DNA from 3 places in the Marinobacter sp. EVN1 genome. Region 2 is predicted to be linked to each of the others. Evidence: predicted binding sites of a transcription regulator. Region 2 holds the regulator's gene; each other region holds the start of a gene.
What was found. Region 2 encodes FliA, which starts transcription of late flagellar genes. Its sites were predicted from a motif close to CTAAAGTTTNNNNNNNNNNNGCCGNTAA; they were not measured.

Region 1: the regulator FliA is predicted to act here: its motif matches at 2,296-2,323, upstream of Q674_RS31700 (flagellin).
Region 3: the regulator FliA is predicted to act here: its motif matches at 2,704-2,731, upstream of Q674_RS24395 (methyl-accepting chemotaxis protein).

What each region holds. Positions count from the first base shown of each region.
Region 1 is NZ_AXCB01000023.1:10,625-16,930, reverse strand. It holds gene Q674_RS31705 (6-hydroxymethylpterin diphosphokinase MptE-like protein) at 133-2,247, shown strand; gene Q674_RS31700 (flagellin) at 2,414-3,244, shown strand; gene Q674_RS31695 (flagellar protein FlaG) at 3,322-3,759, shown strand; gene fliD (flagellar filament capping protein FliD) at 3,953-5,359, shown strand; gene fliS (flagellar export chaperone FliS) at 5,423-5,827, shown strand; gene Q674_RS31680 (argininosuccinate synthase) at 5,961-6,306, shown strand, end outside.
Region 2 is NZ_AXCB01000070.1:168,318-174,623, reverse strand. It holds gene Q674_RS38045 (chemotaxis protein CheA) at 1-1,852, opposite strand, end outside; gene Q674_RS38040 (protein phosphatase CheZ) at 1,871-2,656, opposite strand; gene cheY (chemotaxis response regulator CheY) at 2,678-3,061, opposite strand; gene Q674_RS38030 (RNA polymerase sigma factor FliA) at 3,222-3,965, opposite strand; gene Q674_RS38025 (MinD/ParA family protein) at 3,998-4,810, opposite strand; gene flhF (flagellar biosynthesis protein FlhF) at 4,884-6,197, opposite strand; gene flhA (flagellar biosynthesis protein FlhA) at 6,253-6,306, opposite strand, start outside.
Region 3 is NZ_AXCB01000008.1:90,059-96,364, forward strand. It holds gene Q674_RS24380 (GMC family oxidoreductase) at 1-196, shown strand, start outside; gene Q674_RS24385 (long-chain fatty acid--CoA ligase) at 297-1,919, shown strand; gene Q674_RS24390 (OmpW/AlkL family protein) at 2,005-2,676, shown strand; gene Q674_RS24395 (methyl-accepting chemotaxis protein) at 2,813-4,522, shown strand; gene Q674_RS41280 (aldehyde dehydrogenase family protein) at 4,699-5,049, shown strand; gene Q674_RS24405 (hypothetical protein) at 5,314-6,120, shown strand.

The sequences.
Region 1 (6,306 bases), on a different contig from region 2:
TCCAAGAAGTTCGGAAGGAAGGTGCGGTGAAATTTTGACGGCAAGCTATTGCCGTCTTCATGAGTTGATTGTTAAACGCGTGGTAAAAAACAACCTGTTTTGGCAAAGTAAATGCCAGCCTGAAACATATTTTTGGAATTTACGGAGATAGCCCTAATGGTGAGCCATCAAGATGATCCGGCGCGCATATACCTGCAGCGAAAGGAGAAGAACCTCAACTATTTCAAGGTTCATCTTCCGCGCATCTATCAGATGCTTGACAATCTGATGCTGACCCGCGCCGAGTTGGTTGTCACTCCTGGTGAAAAGGATGTCGATATGACGTTTGATGGTCGGTCATGCTATCGAGGGCTTGCGCGTGAATACTCACGTGACGAGGTGCGTGACTTCTTAAAAGACCATCGCCCGGATAGGAGGTTTCTGACGTATAGTCCGGCTTGGCCTAGTTCTTACAATAAACAGAGGTTTGCAGCGCGTAGCATTCAAAGAATTATAGAGATGAGTCCAGTAACCCCTGAAAATTTTCAAGGCTATAAGCGTGGCAGCGTGTTTCCTTCGATTGTTTTCCTGGGGTGTGGCTTAGGATTCCATATCGAATCGATGGTTGAGCAAGCGACAATAGTCAACGCCATTGTGGTGGAGAGGGAGCCTGAAAAATTTGCGTTGAGCTTGTTCACCGTAGACTGGGCAAAGATCTGTTCTACCTTTCAAAAGAAAGGTTTTTCCTTAAACTTCGCGATCGGTTTTGCCTCCAGCGAGATGGAATTGAGGGATCTATTATCCCGGCATTTGGCCCATAGTGTCCCACTTTATCCTTACACAACGCTCTACTATAACCACCTAGCGGACATTGAGTTAGCGAGAGTCGCTATGGATGTTGGTCGGGACCTTGCGCTTGTTGCTGCGAGCTGGTCGAACTACGACGACGAGTTGATGCGCCTAAAAAATTCAATTGCCAACTGTCGCCTTGGAATCAAGTATCTTCCACGGAGAAACCTCAGTGGTCACAACAAGCCGGTAGTAATCGTTGGCAGTGGACCCTCGTTAGATGAACGATTAAGCAGCCTCGTGGCGATCAGGGATCGGGTTGTCGTTGTTAGTGCCGGTACAGGGCTTCGGCCGCTTTTAACCGCCGGGATAAAGCCTGATTTGCATGTTGAACTAGATCCGAATTACATGATCTACGAGCTTCATTCAGAACTTGGCAGTGATCTGTTGAAGGAAACCACGTTGTTGGCGGGCAATGAAGTCAATCCCAAGGTTGCTTCGTTGTTTGGCCGAGCCTACACATTTTATAGGTTTGATAGCGCTCTATCGTGGTTGGCTGGTGTTGGTCAGGACGGATTTGTTAATTGTAACCCGACCTGTGTAAATGCAGCGTTATCGATACTTCATACCTTGGGTTGTAGAAAGATATTCATGCTCGGGACGGATTTTGGTTATGTAGATAATGCTCATGATCATTCGTCATATTCGGTATATGGCGAAAAAGCTGTCGGTGAGGTAGCGGCTGGGCTTCGTAAGTGGGTAGGCGAATCTAAAAGGCAGGATTTCTCAGTGCCTGCGGCCTCTGGAATTGGGGTGGTTCAAACCCGCTTCGATTATTATGCAGCAAAGGTCAATGTTGAGGGTTTTCTTCGAGAAATAGCAAGAAAGGCGCCAGAGACAGAGGTTTTCAACTGTTCAGATGGCGCTGCAGTTGAGGGCGCACTTTGGTTGGCTCCACATGAATTTGAGTCAACCGTAAATCGCTTTACTCACGATGAGATGACTGACCTTGAAAACCTAATCGAGAGCAACAGTCGGAGCATCTCCAGGTCCACCCTCGATGATGCCATGCCATCTGTGGAAGGCGAATTGGAGAGGGGGGCGGCGCTTCTGAAAAAAATAATCTCAAAAGAGCGTTTACGTGGCCGCAAGGACTTGGCCTTGCTTGCGAATACGCTCCGTCTTGTATCCAAAACCTCCGGGTTAACGGAAAAAAAACCGGTTACTGCGGCGCAGCAGTACCAAAGTTGGGTTTTAGGCGGAACAGTGCTGCATTTTGTACATGTGGCTTTATGTCATGGTTTCGCCTGCGAGGATGAGGATCTGCCAGCTTTTATGACAACCTGGCGGGAGGGGCTGTTGAAGTTCCTTGATGAAGTTGCCGAGCATTTTTCGGGGGTTGTAGCTGAGCAAGAGCGATTGGAAGAAGATCCTTGGATGAAAATGAATTTCGAGTCAAAGGAGCCGGGGTGGTCATAACTCAGCCGCCTCAATTTACAAAGTTTAACAAAAGAGTGTCGTTTTTTTCTAAAGCATCGCTTGGTGCGGTCGTTAAGTCAGATAACAGGGTCGCGCTAGCTACAAGGTGCGTTTCTCGGCGACGACCTTTTCTCGAAGTGATGACTTGTTATTAAGGGGAAATACTATGGCTCTGGGTATCAATACCAACGTTGCCTCTATCAACGCCCAAAACCAGCTTGGAAAATCTCAAAATCTAGGTGATCAGGCTCTGCAACGCCTTTCCTCCGGCCTTCGGATTAACTCCGCTAAAGATGATGCCGCAGGTTTGGCGATCGCGACCAAATTTGATGCCCAGATTCGGGGTCTGACGGTTGCCCAGCGGAACGCAAATGATGGTATTTCTTTGTCGCAAACAGCTGAGGGTGCTTTAGATGAAGTCACCAACAACTTGCAGCGAATTCGTGAGCTGGCTGTACAGTCTGCGAACGCTACGAATAGCGATAAAGACCGTATCGCTCTGAACCAAGAAGTTAGTCAGCGTAAAGACGAGATAGATCGAATTGGTTCTGTAACTAAGTTCAACGGAACTGCCTTGTTGGATGGAACTTTCACAGCGCAGCAGTTCCAAGTCGGTGCAAACAACTCGGCAGTTGATCGTATCTCTATTAGTATCGCTACAAATATCAATGTTGCGGCAAGTGGATTAAGTGTTACGGCGACTGCGTCAACTGTGGCAGGCGCTCAGAGTCTGCTGGATCAGGTTGATGCTGCTCTCGACACCGTGAACGGTTTGCGAGGAACTTTGGGTGCTGTGCAAAACCGCTTTGAAAGCACTATTTCTAATCTTGGCAACAGCATTGAAAATTTGAGTGCCTCACAAAGTCGGATTCTCGACGCAGATTTTGCCTCGGAATCGGCGAAGTTGGCCAAGGCCAATGTATTGCAGCAGGCTGGTATCTCAGTGCTGGCACAGGCTAATGCTCGGCCAAATCAGGTTCTATCCCTCCTGCAGTAATTGGGGTAGCACGGTGAACCGTCGGCTCTTCCACTAGGAGAGCCGGCTTGCGCCGTATCAGGAAAGTGAGGTGAGTCATGAATGACGTGAACCTGAATAGCCCGGATCTCAAATTGGTGCGTTACGGTAGCCAGTCTCCGGCTCGGGCAAACGCGTCGCCTCAGAACGACGGTAGTATCGTCTCCGCTCAGGTAGTAGCCTCATCAGTTGAGCAAGCGTCGCGGATCGAGTCGCTTAAGCCCCAGGAGTCGCCCGGGGCAGGCAAAGTGATGGCGAGGTCTGTTGAACCGGCCGGGCAATTGGATGAGGCAGTGTCTCAGTTGAACGATTACGTGCAGTCGGTCAGCAGGGACTTGCAGTTCGAGGTGGATAGCGAACGAGGGCAAGCCATCGTCAAGGTAGTTGATCAACAGACTCAAGAAGTTATTCGCCAGATTCCGGATGAGGTTGCTTTGAGGTTGGCAGAAAAATTGCAGCAGGATGAACCGCTGACGTTATTCAATGTGAAGGTGTGATTTTTTGCCGCTGGCCGGCATTGGGTTACGGTTGTTCAGCGCCGCCGCATCCGCAAGGATCCGGCGGTGATTTTGTTTATAGCTGGTTTTGTCGTTACGAACTGTAACATTAAATCGTTGAGAAAGTGGCAAAGCTTTGCCGCCTTCGGCCGTTAACTAGGTCGTAGCAAAAGCCTTTTTAGGAGGCAGATTTATGGCAGCAATTTCATCGTTAGGAGCCGGTTCGGGTATTTTTACCAATGATCTGGTTAACCAGCTCATTGAGGCAGAGCGCGCGCCTACTGAAATGCGTCTCGACCGGCGAGAATCTGAGACCCAGGCAAAAATTTCTGCCTATGGACGGATTCGTAGTGCTCTTGAAGCTCTGCGCTCTCCTATGGAAGCGCTGAGCAAGTCTGACAGTATGAGCGCGTATACTGCTTCTTCATCGAATGAATCCGTAGTTCGTGTCACTGTTGAGTCTTCTGAAGCGAGCAGGGGCAGTTATAACCTAGATGTGAAACAGTTGGCTCGTGCTCAGTCTTTGGCTTCTACTGAATTTACGGATCGTGATACCACTCCAGTCGGAACCGGTACATTGACCTTGAACGTGGGAGGCAATGCAACGGATATTGTCATTGACGAGTCTAATAATACTCTTGAGGGAATCGCTGAAGCCATTAACGGTGCAAATGCCGGAGTTTCTGCGGGTATCGTGGACACCGGTAGTGGTTATAGATTGGTAATGTCGTCGGATGAATCTGGTACCGCCAATGAGGTCTCGATTTCGGTGACAGATAACGATAGTAATGACATCGACATGAGTGGTTTGTCTCAGTTTGTCTTTGATGGCGTTACTTCTAATATGGAGCAAACCGTAGCTGCTAAAGATGCGATTTTGGATATCAACGGTATTGAAGTGACGCGGTCGAGCAACACTGTCGAGGGGGTTGTTGATGGTGTCACTTTCACTCTGACGGAAACTGGAACCTCAACGGTTAAAATTGCTCAAGATCCTGATGAGGTGACTGGCCGGGTGCAGGCCTTCGTCGACAAGTTCAATACGCTCCAAGATCAGGTTAAAAGTGTTGCCGGATACAACCCTGCCTCTGAAAGAGGCGGGGTTTTGAATGGTGATTCGGCGATCCGTGCCATTCAGAGCGAGTTGCGCCAAATGCTGACGTCAGTTCCGACGGGGCTGGAAGATTCGCCGGTTCGTATGTTGGCAGATATTGGCATCACGACGGATCCGAGCAGTGGTAAGCTTGAATTTGATCAGACTAAGTTCAAAGAGCAGCTAAAAGCTAATCCTGATGAGGTGACGGCGCTTTTTTCTGAGTCGGAAAGTGGGGACGGAATTGCACGCCAGATGGTGGATTCGGTTGAAAAGTTTTTGGCCAGTGACGGCACGCTGGCAAACCGAACAGAAGGTCTCAGCAAGACACTTGAACGTATTGAAGATGAGCGTTTTGAGCTAGATGACCGGATTGCTAGTTATGAGGAAAGGTTGATTCGGCAATTTTCTGCGGCAGATCAGTTGATTTCTCAGATTCAAAGTACTGGCAATTATGTACAGCAGCAATTGGCAGCTTTGGCACCGCAGAATAGTAGCGGTAATTAAAGGCGAAAGTTTGATTTCTGTCGTCCCTAAAACGACAAAGAATATCGCGGAAAGAGGTTGATTATGAACGGTTTACAGGCATACCAGCGCGTAAACACCCAAACCAGTATCACTGATGCAGACCCGCACAAACTGATTCAGCTGCTTTACAGCGGAGCCATTGAGCGCATAAACATGGCAAAGGCAAGGATTCAGGCAAGGGACTTTGAGGGCAAGGGCAAGCTCATTTGCAAGGCTCTTGAAATTATTGGAGGACTGCGCGGTTTCCTGGATTTTGATAACGGTGGCGACTTAGCGGTGCGACTAGAGGCGCTTTATGACTATATGGAGCGTGCTTTGTCGCAGGCCAACGCCAAGAATGATATTGCGAAATTGGATGAAGTGATTGAACTGCTTCGTTCAATCAAAGAAGGCTGGGACGGCATCCGCGAAGAGGTGGTAAACCAGCAATCCCAGGCCGCTGGCTAACTTCGCACAATTACCTCCCATGGCGCCCCTATCCTTTGGCAGGGTAGGGGCTTTATAGCCATTCCCCCCGCCATCCCGTACAATGTTGCCCTTCTTTTCAACACATCCATTCTGTTCAGTCTGGAGCAAGGGCATGTCTGATATTAAAAAGGTGGTGCTGGCCTATTCCGGTGGCCTGGATACTTCCGTCATCGTTCGGTGGTTGCAGGATACCTATAACTGTGAGGTGGTAACCTTTACCGCCGATATTGGCCAGGGCGAGGAAGTGGAGCCGGCGCGTGCGAAAGCCGAAGCGCTGGGCGTTAAGGAAATCTACATCGAGGACCTGCGCGAGGAGTTTGTGCGCGATTACGTGTTCCCGATGTTCCGCGCCAATACCATCTACGAAGGCGAGTACCTGCTGGGTACCTCTATCGCCCGCCCGCTGATTGCCAAGCGCCTGATCGACATTGCCAACGAGACGGGTGCAGACGCCATCT
Region 2 (6,306 bases):
TGTCCCGCACGACAATGCACTCTTTGCCGTCGACAATGTTGGTCTTGGTCAGATCCAGGTGGAAAATCTCCACCACATTCACCAGCGGCAGCGCGAAAGACTGGTCACCGAGCATGATCATCAACGTTGGCATAATGGCCAGAGTCAGCGGCACCTTGATGATAATGCTGGTGCCCTTGCCCTGTTCGGACATGATATTGATCTGCCCATTGAGCTGGCCGATCTTGGTTTTCACCACGTCCATGCCGACACCCCGACCAGAGACATCGGAAATCTGGTCCTTGGTGGAGAAACCGGCCGCAAAAATCAGATTGAAGCATTCGTTATCGGTAAGGCGGTCTGCCGCATCCTGATCGTACAGGCCCTTCTCGACCGCCTTGCGGCGCAAGACATCAGGATTCATACCGGCTCCGTCGTCGACAATGGACAGCAGAATATGGTCGCCTTCCTGCTCCGCCGACAGAGTCACGGTTCCAGCGCGAGGTTTGCCGGCCTTTTCCCGTACGTCCGGTGCCTCGACACCATGATCCACGGAATTTCTCACCAGGTGCACCAGGGGATCGGCCAGAGCTTCAACCAGGTTTTTATCCAGGTCGGTTTCCTCACCGTGCATGACCAGATTCACTTCTTTCTTCAGACTGCGGGCCAGGTCGCGCACCACTCTGGGGAAACGGCCGAAAACTTTCTTGATCGGCTGCATCCGTGTTTGCATGACGGCAGCCTGCAGATCCGTGGTCACCACATCGAGATTGGCCACTGCCTTGTGCATGTGTTCGTCTTCGCTTTCGGAACCCAGACGCTGCAGGCGGTTACGCACCAGCACCAGTTCGCCCACCATGTTCATGATGTCGTCCAGGCGCTTGGTATCAACCCGAACCGTGGTTTCGCCCGCTGGTGCGGCCTCACGGGCAGGTGCAGGGGCCGGCTTGGCAGCGGCCTTGCTCTCGGCTTTGGCTTCCGCTTTCTTTGGTTCCGGGGCTGGTTCGGCCTTGCTTGATGGAGCCGGCGCAGGCTTGGGCTCACCTGCGGCAGCCCCCGCGCTTGGGCCTGCACCCTTGCCATGCAGTTCGTCCAGCAGGTTCTCGAATTCGTCGTCGGAAATCAGATCGGCGTCACCGGATGATTTCTCCGAGCCACCGCTGGTGTCGATATCTGCCTTGGGCGCTTCATCTTCCGCAGGCGCGCCGGCAAACTGGCCCTTGCCGTGGAGTTGATCCAGCAGGGCCTCAAATTCATCGTCGGTAATCTCATCACTGTCTGAGCCGCCGGCGGATTCTGCCGGGGTGCTCACCTGCTCGTTGCCGACCGGTTTCTGGCCATCGGATTTTTCATCCGCCAACGCGTCCAGCAGTTGCTCGAACTCTTCGTCAGTGATATCGCCCTGATCCCCTTGCTGTCCGACATCCGCAGACGACGGCTCCTGTGCCGGGGTTGGTGCTTCCACCGCCGGTGCATCCTCGGACTCGGGTTTGGCGAGTGCATCCAGAGCTTCAATCAGTTCGTCCGGCGCGGGCGTCGGTTCTTCCCGGTTGCGGACTTCTTCGAACATGGCATTAACGTTGTCCAGCGCCTCCAGCACCACGTCCATCAGGTCCGGTGTTACCTTGCGCTTGTGATTCCGGAGAATATCAAACACGTTCTCCGCAGAGTGGCAGCAATTAACCAGTGCCTCCAGTTGAAGGAAGCCTGCGCCCCCTTTCACGGTATGGAAGCCACGGAAAATGGCGTTCAGCAGATCGCTGTCATCGGGATGCTGCTCCAGATCCACCAGCTGCTCCGACAACTTTTCGAGTATCTCGCCGGCTTCTACCAGGAAGTCCTGCAGGATCTCTTCATCAGCATCTAACGCCATGCGTCACCCTCTTTATTATCAGAATCCGAGACTGGACAGCAGATCGTCCACATCGTCCTGTCCCGAAACTACATCTTCCCGCTCATCGGCCTTGATCTGGGGCCCTACCCCTTTTTCGGCCGATTCTTCTTTTTCTTCAATCTGATGCACTGTGCCGGTCAGTTGATCAACGTGGCTGGCCATCACCACCAGACCAAGAAGGTTGTCTTCCACCTCTTTCACCAACGCGGTGACCTTCTGGATAACCTGACCGGTAAGATCCTGAAAATCCTGAGCCAGAAGGATTTCCGACAGGTTCTGGTACAGACTGTCGGAGTCTGTCGTCAGGCCAGCGAAGAACTTGTCGATGCGACCGTAAAGCTCCCGAAACTCCGCAGGCTCCATTTCACGACGGCGCAGACGCTGCCACTCATCCCGCAGGGCAACCGCTTCATCCCGCATGGCGTGAGCCACCGGCATGCTTTCCTCAACCAGATCCATGGTGCGGTTCGCCGCCTGGCTGGTCATCTGAACCACATAGGCCAGACGGTCAGAAGCGTCGCTCATCTTCGACAGCACTTCTTTCTGCTCGGCATTACGCGGGTCTATCTGGAAGTTCCGGATTGCCTCATGGAGGCTGCGGGTCAGTCGCCCCACTTCCCGATACAGACTCTGATCGCGAACCTCGCTCAGTTCATTGATCAGGGTCATCGCCTTGGCATAATTCCCGGCGTTTACATTCTCGGCCAGGTCGGAGGCCTGCTTTTGAAGCTTCTCCGCCACCTCCGGATCAAGGCCCTGATGGTTCTGTTTGGTATCACTCATGGCGAGCCATCCGACCTCTGGTTACTGGATTCGTTCGAAGATTTTCTCGATCTTTTCCTTCAGCACGGCTGCCGTGAAAGGCTTGACCACATACCCGTTCACCCCGGCCTGAGCCGCAGCCACGATCTGGTCCCGCTTGGCCTCTGCCGTTACCATCAGAACCGGCAGGTTCTTCAGGTTTTCATCAGCACGGACAGCCTTCAGAAGGTCAAAGCCCGACATGCCGGGCATGTTCCAGTCAGTCACCAGGAAGTCATACTTGCCGCTTCGGAGCATGGGCAACGCGGTGTTGCCATCGTCTGCTTCATCCGTATTGGTGAAGCCGAGATCTCGCAGCAGGTTTTTGATGATGCGTCGCATTGTGGAGAAGTCATCCACAATGAGAATTTTCATGTTCTTGTCCAATGGGACCTCCAGTCAGTAACACCCGGAATTCATTCAGCCTTTTGGAAGTCTAGCAGGCTGCTACCTTAAGCGCTTATTGTGTGGTGTTTGCGCACGTTGTAAAGCATCGTTTACCAAAAGCTACACAGCTTGCTGAAAGAGAAACACAGCACCTGGCCGATCAGTCGTTGTCACCATCCCGCCACTCGGCCAGCCGGCTGCGAAGTCGCAACGCCGCCTGGCTGTGAATCTGGCTTACCCGGCTCTCACTGACCCCTAGCACCGCACCGATTTCCTTGAGGTTGAGCTCTTCCTGGTAATACAGGCTCAATACCAGCTTTTCACGCTCAGGCAACTGCTCAATGGCGTCTGCGAGACTTCGCTGGAAAGCGCCTGAAGCAATACCGTCCAGCGGATTATCACTCGCTTCTGCTTCTTCTATCGGCAGCTCGCCGGATTCATTGAGCTCATCAAGACTAAAAAGTCTACCGCTGTTAGCGTCGGCGAGTGAGGCATGATACTCGTCCAGACCAATGCCAAGCTCTTCAGCTACTTCGGCATCCTGGGCCTCGCGCCCGGTACGATCTTCCACCTGCTTGATAGCACTGGCGATTCGCCGGGCGTTGCGATGCACTGAGCGGGGCACCCAGTCGCCTTTGCGGATCTCATCCACCATGGCGCCGCGGATGCGAATCCCTGCGTAGGTTTCAAAGGTGGCACCTTTGCCGGAAGAATAGCGCTGCGCGGCCTCCAGCAGTCCAATCATACCGGCCTGCATAAGGTCTTCCAGCTGCACTGATGGCGGCAGCCGGGCCATGAGATGAAGGGCGATTTTCTTGACCAGCGGCGCATGCTCTTCAATCAGGGCTGAAGGGCTCCTGGCGCCGGCCTGATGGTAAATTCCCAGATTTTTCGCCAATGTCATGTATCCGGTTTTCTTGTAGGACTGGATTCAGATCAGACTTCGACGAGCCGCTCCACGAAGAATTCGAGATGCCCCCTGGGAGAGGACGGCAAAGGCCAACTGTCCACTTTTTCGGCCAGAGCCCGGATAGCCAGCGAGGCTTTCGCCCTCGGATAGGCATCCAATACCGCTTTCTGTCTTTGGACGGCTTTCTTGACGGCCTCGTCGTAAGGCACGATACCTACATATTGTAGTGCCACATCCAGAAAACGCTCGGTGACCCGGGTCAGTTTTTCAAACAGATGGCGGCCTTCCTGCTCATTGCGGACCTGGTTTGCCAGGATACGGAAGCGGTTGGTGCCATAATCCCGGTTCATCAGCTTGATCAACGCGTAGGCATCGGTAATGGAAGTAGGTTCGTCGCAGACCACCAGCAGAAGTTCCTGCGAGGCCCTGAGGAAGCTGACCACCGATTCAGAAATACCTGCGGCGGTATCCACAATCAGAACGTCAATCTGGTCGCCCAGCTCACTGAAAGCGTTGATCAGGCCGGCATGTTCCATGGCGCTGAGCTGGGTCATACGCTGAGTGCCGGAGGAAGCCGGTACAATCTTGATACCACCAGGGCCATTCACCAGCACGTCTTTCAGATCACAATCGCCGCTGAGTACGTCTTGCAGATTTCGATTGGCGGTAATGCCGAGCAACACATCGATGTTGGCGAGCCCGAGATCCGCGTCCAGCAAGACAACCCGGCGCCCCTTCTGGGCCAGGGCGATACCGAGATTGACCGAAACATTGCTCTTGCCGACACCGCCCTTGCCGCCGGAAACCGCAATCACCTGAACCGGATGTGGTCTGCTCATACTGTTATCAGTCTCTTACTACGTTCTTGTACGGGCACGCGTGCCGGTGTTTTATTCTGGTCGCCAACGAGGCTCAGGCACCTTCGGCGACTGTCTGTGCGCTCTGCACGGCCTTAAGCCGTTCTACGCCCAGGCGCACTAACGGAATGGCCTCCGCCCTCTGGAGATCTTCCGGTATCTTCTGGCCATCGGTGTACCAGGCCACCGGTAAGCTGGTCTCCATAACGAACCCGAGCGCTTCGCCCAGGGTCAGGGCCTCATCAATCTTGGTCATGATGCAGCCTGCAAGGTTTGCCATCTTATAGCAATGCCACACGGATTTCATGATACGTGGCTGACTGGTGGCGGAGACCACCAGATGTGTACGGATATTGTGATCGCTGCGAGCCAACTCCGCCAGTTGTTCCTGGTAACCGCGGTCGGCACTGGTCAGGCCGGCAGTGTCAATCAGCACCAGGTGTCGATCCGATAACTCATCAAGAATGTCATCCAGGGAATGGCTCTCATCCACCACACGCACGGGCACATTCAGGATGCGGCCGAACACGAAGAGCTGCTCATGAGCGGCCACACGATAGCGGTCGGTGGTCACCAGTGCCAACGAATCCGGACCATGCTCAAGGACGTAGCGGGCCGCCAGCTTGCCAATGGTGGTGGTTTTGCCAGACCCGGTTGGCCCGACCAGGGCATAGATACCGCCGGCATCAAGCCAGTCTTCGCGACCGGTACGAACGCCGGTCGCCAGCATTTTCAGTGACTGCTTCCAGCCGTCCTCCAGACGCCCGGCCCGGTGCCGACGGGACAGAGAGCCGGCCAGCTCCGCGCCCAAACCGAACTCCTGCAGGCGCTCGGCCAATCGTTGCTGAACTGCGCTGTTGCCGGTCGGCGTGGCAGTTGCAGCCTTACCACTGACCAGATCACGCAGAGAGCTGATTTCGGCACGCATACTGGCCAGTTCATCGGCATAGCCACCGGCGCCGGATTCGCTACCCGCAAACGGCTTTGCCAGCGCTTCATCACTGGGACGTGACGCCGGAAAATCGGCAGTCTCGAAAGACAAGGACGACGCCACGCCACCTGAGGCGCCACTTCCTGCGCGCTTTTCCCGAACCTCACGAATGCGACTGCGGGACCGGTTCAGCTCCTCTTCCAGCCGACGATGCTGCTCGGCCTGCATCTCTGCCAGCCGGGAGCCGTTGGTGGCTTCAACCGCCCTATCGCCAAGACGCTGACGCGCCATGTTTTCGTCGTAGTCGAGTGCCGTCACGATCTCAACACCACCATCAACCCGGCGGTTAGACAGAATAACGGCATCCGGCCCCATTTCGTGGCTTACCTGCTTCAGGGCCTCAGCCATGGACTGCGCAAAAAACCGTTTTACTTTCATGCTGTTTCATCCTCCCACCGGCAAGCACTCTGGCTCCCCGCGATGCTCCGTCGGTTTATTGACCCACAGAAGCGACTATCGTGATCTGTTTGTTATCCGGGATTTCCTG
Region 3 (6,306 bases), on a different contig from region 2:
TTACCACCCCGTTGGCACTTGTCGTATGGGCGCGGATCCGGATTCAGTCGTTGATCCGGAATTAAAAGTCAGAGGGATTGAAGGGCTAAGAGTTGTCGATGCCTCGATAATGCCCAGTTTGGTTGCCGGTAACACCAACGCACCCACCATGATGATTGCCGAAAATGCAGCCGACATCCTCTTGGGAAATGTTTAGGTTCAAACCCGGATTATGCCTTCTACATTGGACCTTAATGACGCCAGATACTCGCGTCAACCAACTACAAAAACGACAGGAGATAAACGTGCTTGGCCAAATGATGAACATGGAGCTCACCGTGAATTCCTTGATCGACCATGCTGCTCGCTACCATGGAGACGCTGAGATTGTGTCGATAGGAACGGATGGAAATCCCAGTCGATCTGACTGGGCAACTGTTTCGGAGCGGTCGCGACAACTTGCGTCAGCGCTTCGAACGGCAGGCTATGTCCAGGGGGATCGGTGCGCGACCATTTGTTGGAATAACGTGGGGCACCTGGAATGTTATCTTGGCATCTCTGGTGGCGGGATGGTGTGTCACACCATTAACCCGCGACTGTTTCCAGAACAACTCGTTTACGTTATCAACAATGCTCAAGACAAAGTCATATTCTTTGACAAAACGTTCCTTACCATTGTTTCAAATATCCGAGACCGACTGGAGACGGTTGAGAAATTTGTATTGATGTCCGAACCGGACGAAGAAATTGCAGCGCAATTTCCAGGCTTGTTGTTTTATGAAGAGTTTCTCCAGCGAGGAACGCCTAACGCGAATTGGCCTGAAATCGCCGAAAACCAGGCCTCAAGCCTCTGCTATACATCGGGCACCACCGGAAATCCCAAAGGGGTGCTCTATTCACACCGCTCCACCGTTCTGCACGCGCTGGTAGCTGCTCAACCCGACGCACTGAATTTATCGGCACGGGACGTGGTGATGCCGGTTGTTCCTATGTTTCACGTAAATGCGTGGGGGGTACCCTACATTACGGCGATGGTTGGAGCCAAACTGGTGTTGCCTGGTCCTGGCCTGGATGGGCAAAGTTTGGTCAAGCTGATCGATTCAGAAAGCGTAACGATTGCGCTGGGTGTGCCTACGATTTGGCAGGGACTTCTCTCGGCTTTGGACGAGCTTGGCTCCTCGGCACAGTCGCTTAAACGGACGGTGATAGGGGGTAGCGCTTGTCCGCCCTCAATGATGTCGGAGTTTCGTGGTAAGTATGGCGTAGAAGTTGTCCATGCATGGGGAATGACAGAAACATCACCGATCGGAACCGTCAACGCACTGCTGTCGAAACACAATACTCTTTCGGAGGAAGGAAGAAACAAAATCCGTGAAAGCCAGGGACGGCCTCCCTACGGGGTGCAGCTCAAAATTGTAGGAGAAGACGGTCATCAACTGCCCGAAGATGGCATTGCTCAGGGAAATCTCCGCATCCGTGGTCATTGGGTGGTAGCCGATTACTTCGGTGTTGAACCAAATCAGACTCTTGAGGAAGACGGTTGGTTCGAGACAGGTGATGTTGCTTCGATCAATGATGATGGATTTATGACAATACGTGACCGCTCAAAAGATATTATTAAATCTGGTGGTGAATGGATATCTACAGTCGAATTGGAGGGAATCGCAATGGGCCATTCTGCCATCAATGAAGCTGCCGTAGTGGCGGCCTCCCATGATAAATGGGACGAACGACCGATCCTGTTGGCAGTAAAAATACCCGACGCAAATATTACTGAGGAGGAACTTCTTGCTCATTATCAGGGGAAAGTCGCCAAGTGGCAGATCCCGGATCGCGCGATCTTTGTGGAAGGATTGCCACGCAATGCCACGGGGAAAGTATTAAAAAACAAGCTGCGTTCTGAGTATGGGGAAGTATTAGTCAATAAACCGGCAAGCTAGCATCAATGAGTGGCATTTGTGTTACGAAAAATTGCAGTTTTACCTAAAGCCAATTTGTTTTAATACCAAAAAGGATAATAAAAAAATGAAACCTAAAATAATTAGTAAAGTCTCGTTAGTGGCGTTCCTTTTACTTTCACTTGCTGCGAGCCTGGCCAACGCTCAATCTGAGCCGGTTTACAGTAGAGGCGACTGGGTGGTTGGACTGAATGCCACTAGAGTTTTAACCGATGAAGATTTGCGATCAGCCTCTGCGGGGGGTGCCCCCGTTCCAAATTCCAACCTGTCTATTAACAACGATACGACCGTTTCATTCGACGTGTCGTATTTTCTGAGTAATCAGCTGGCATTTAACATTTTTGGCGGCATTCCCGCTAGTGCGGACCTCCAGGGCGAAGAGTCTCTCTCCGGTCTTTTTCTTGGTCAAACAGATTATGGTCCGGTAATTCTTTCGCTTCAGTATCATGTCTTAACGGGTAGCAACTTCTCTCCGTACTTTGGAGCGGGTGTAGGACGGATTCTCTTTTTAGATGAGAAGGATCGCGCACTAACCGACTTTGATGTTGAAGATACTTGGGCCCCTGCCGTTCAAGCTGGTTTTCGCTGGAAGATGCATAATAACTGGTCGGCAAATTTTGATGTAAGATATGCGCCTTTTAAGGCAGATATCACCGGTAACTTGGGCCCTGCCCCTGTTCAGGCGAAAGTGAGAGTAAACCCCACTATCGTGGGTATCGGTGTCGCATACCACTTCTAAGTAAAGAATCTGGGGTGGGTCTTGCCGCTAAAGTTTCCCTGCGATCGGTCGATGCGAGCGAGAGGTTGATACGCATCAGGTGGTAACACCTCCGATTGCAGACGTTTTCTTTAATCAACTAACAGAACCGTTACCCATGATTGACTCTATAAAGCAATGGTTCGGACTGATACGGCACCGGGTCTATTTCCTTGTCGGACTGGGCGTCGTGGTGACCCTGTTGGCTGGCTCGGTGTCGTTCTTTGTGTTCAACACGCTCGATGTGGTGACTTTGATCTCGAGGGCTGAACGAACCCATACGGTTAACGTGTTCAGGGCGAGTTCCAGTCTGCACCAGTACGTCAATACCAACAATGAGAGTGACTACCAGAAATTCGAGGATCGTCTCAGACGCGCGCTGGCCTACAGCGCTTTGTTCTCGGCGACGCCGGAACTCCTTGAAACCAGCAGCACCTCGGAGTTCGCACGAAAGATACAACAAACGTTCCAGGAAGTGAGGTACCCTGACCAGGCCCGCGCCCTAATTCTGCGGCTCAGGATCCTGAAGAGTAACCCAATCGCCCAGCGTCTGGTTTCCCTGTCGGGCGAAGCCTCCGAGATATCGGAGCAGATACTCGCTCTGGCGGCCGAACTCAGGAACGCCGCCGATCCCTCGCAGCGGGAGGAGATCATCCAGGAAATCGATGCCAAAGAAAGACAGGTCAACGAAGTGGCGCATCAGTTCTCGGAACTTACGGGAAATCTCTCGCAGTTCGCGATTTCCCTGGCCACGACAGTTCTCTTTGCCGTATTGATCCTGGGGATGCTGGTACTCAGTATCGTGGCGTGGCTGGTTGTCCGTCCCATGAACCGCTCGGTAAATCAGGCGGTGGAGACGATTCAGAGCCTTGCCGAGGGTCATCTCGACTCGAGGCAGTACACTGCACCTGGAGAAATGGGGCAGATCCTAGAGGCGACCAACTGTCTCCAGCAACAGCTGAGCCGTGTGGTCAGCGAAAGCCATACCATCTCCCAGACCCTGGCCAGCAGTGCCGAAGAGCTGTCGGCAACGACAGACGGCCTGCTTCAGGGCGCCGAGGATCAGTCGCGGGGGATCGAAGCGGTCAACGGCTCCGTTCAGCAGATGTCGGACAGCGAAGCAACCGTCGCTGACAAAGCCAGGGAAACCCGAGACGTATCGATGCGGACTGAAACGCTGGCCAGAGCAGGCGGGGACAGCGTCAGCCGGGCGGTAGCGGGAATGAGCCGCATAGAACAGGCGGTGAGCCAGTCCTCGCAGACAACGGAAGCTCTCTCCCAGGCCAGCGCGCGTGTCCACGAAGTGGTCAACACAATCCAGGCCATTGCCGAACAGACCAATCTGCTGGCACTGAATGCGGCCATCGAGGCGGCCAGGGCCGGAGAGCACGGCCGGGGCTTCTCAGTGGTTGCCGATGAGGTGCGGGCGTTATCAACACGAACCCAGGAGGCCACGCAGGACGCCGCCAAAGCTCTGGAAACGATCGAGACGCAGGTTTCTCAGGCCACAACATCCATGGAACTCTGTCAATCGGAAGTCCGTGAGGCACTGGATGTCACTCAAGAGCTGGAACAGGCGTTTCAAGGTATCATTGCTTCATCCAGTGACGGTCGTTCACACAACGAAGACATCGCAAAAACTCTCCAGGAAAATGCCAAGCGGGCCCATCTGATACTGGACCAGGTCAGTCGTATAAGCCAGATTACCTCGAACACAGAGCAGTCCAGTCAGCAGATCAATACGGCGGCAGATCAGCTTGCAAGGACTGCCGCCGAGCTGAAGGATCTGCTCGAGTGGTTTAAGGCCAGTGGGGGCTCAAAGCAATAGCAAGAACCAGTTGCTCCGCCAGGGAATGTTGGCGAGTAAAAGTACGCATGAGTTGAGAGCACTGACTGGGTGAATAGGTGCGAAGTGCCATTATATCGCCCAAAGCTCCACCATTGCAGGCTTTTCACGTCTAGGATATAGATTGGACTGACCGGATAGTAATTCCCTGAGGCGTGATGCAGCGAGAAAGGAAAGAGGTCCATATTTGGGCTGGAAAAATATTTAGTTCTGGTTGGGTAGAGGCAGGGGGTGGCGTTTCCAATGTTATCGATCCGTCCAATGGCGATCGTCTTAGTGTTCCGGGCATCGCAAATGGCGAGGATGTTGTCGCTGCTGCGCAGGTGGCCGAGAGAGCACAAAAGAAGTGGGCTGCAATACCATTTAGTGAAAGAGCCGCGATTGTCCGAAAGGCTGCAAAGACACTAAAGAAGCGCGAAAAGGAGTTTGCCGATTGGAATGTGCGGAAAAGCAACCCGACCGTCAGAGCTTCGCCAGCGCTTCAATGTGCACTCGCTGATATCTGTTAGCTCTGCGACCTTGTATCGGGCTGCACCACCGGCAAAGGCTTCATCAAACAGCTCCAGGAGCCGTGCACGTTCGGTTCGTCCAGCGGCGTCAGTCGTCCTCGCGGCCGTCCGGGTCTTCACCGTACAAGGCTTCGAGCTTTTTGACAACATCAGAAGCGAGGTCGTCTCGGGAAGCGCAGATTCGCGAATCGGAATTTAGCGAGTCGCGCCAACGGACTGATCTGGATACAAAAATATAACTGTAATTAAGGAGATTTTCATCCGATGAAAGACGCTCGAACCCAAACCCGGTCGCTCACTGCCGGCCTTATTGCGCTGATTTTCGTCTCCCTGACAGTGAAGGCTGACGAAACTCGATTTCTGTCACAACTCCACGACTTCCGTATTATTAACTTTATTGCCCTTAGCGCCTATTATCAGTACAGCGCCAGCGGTGATAAAACCACTCTGAACGAAATAGTTGCAGCAATCAACAATGCCAACAGTGCGATGAATGCCATTGCTGAAGACAAGTCCAGCGCCTTGAGCGAGGAGCAGACCCAGCAACTCGTCACTGAATTCGACAAGTTCAAAGAACTCATGCGCCAGAACATCAATGATGTGCGCCAGCGTGGTTACCCGGACTTGAGACTCCTTTCGGAAATGGCCGACCAAACAGTCACTCTGAGCACGATTTCATCAGAACTGTACGATCTTGCTCGTGAGGGCGTGGGGGCCAACCCCGACGAAAGGGTCGAGATTGCACGTTCTGCAGCGGTCATGATGGCGCGGATGATGTCTAAATACTCCGCACGCTCAAACTCTTCCGTTGCCGAAAGCTTTCAGGGCGCCGATTCGGAGCTGGCCCTTGATCAACAGGCAAAACAATTTGATCAATTGGTTGAAAAGCTTGTGAAGACCCCCTCCAGTGGGGAACTGAAAAAGGCCATAGACAGTGTCCAGACCAAGTGGATGTTTATCCGCGGTTCTTATATCAACTTCAATGACAATAATGTGCCTTTTTTAATTGATCATTATTCCCGAGGTATTTTGAAGAGCCTGCATGAAGCCATCGCCTTATTAACCGCATAGTATCCCGTCCCGCCTGAGTTAAGGCCCGCTCCGTGACGTGAAGCAGGTCAACTTCGTCGTAGAATGACTGTTTGCGGCCTAACTGCTTAGCATCGAATACGGAGGTCATCCATGAAGCACTTTTTCGCCAACCTAACCATCCGCGCCCGGCTCATCGCCGGCTTTTCCGTGCTGGTGGCCATTGCC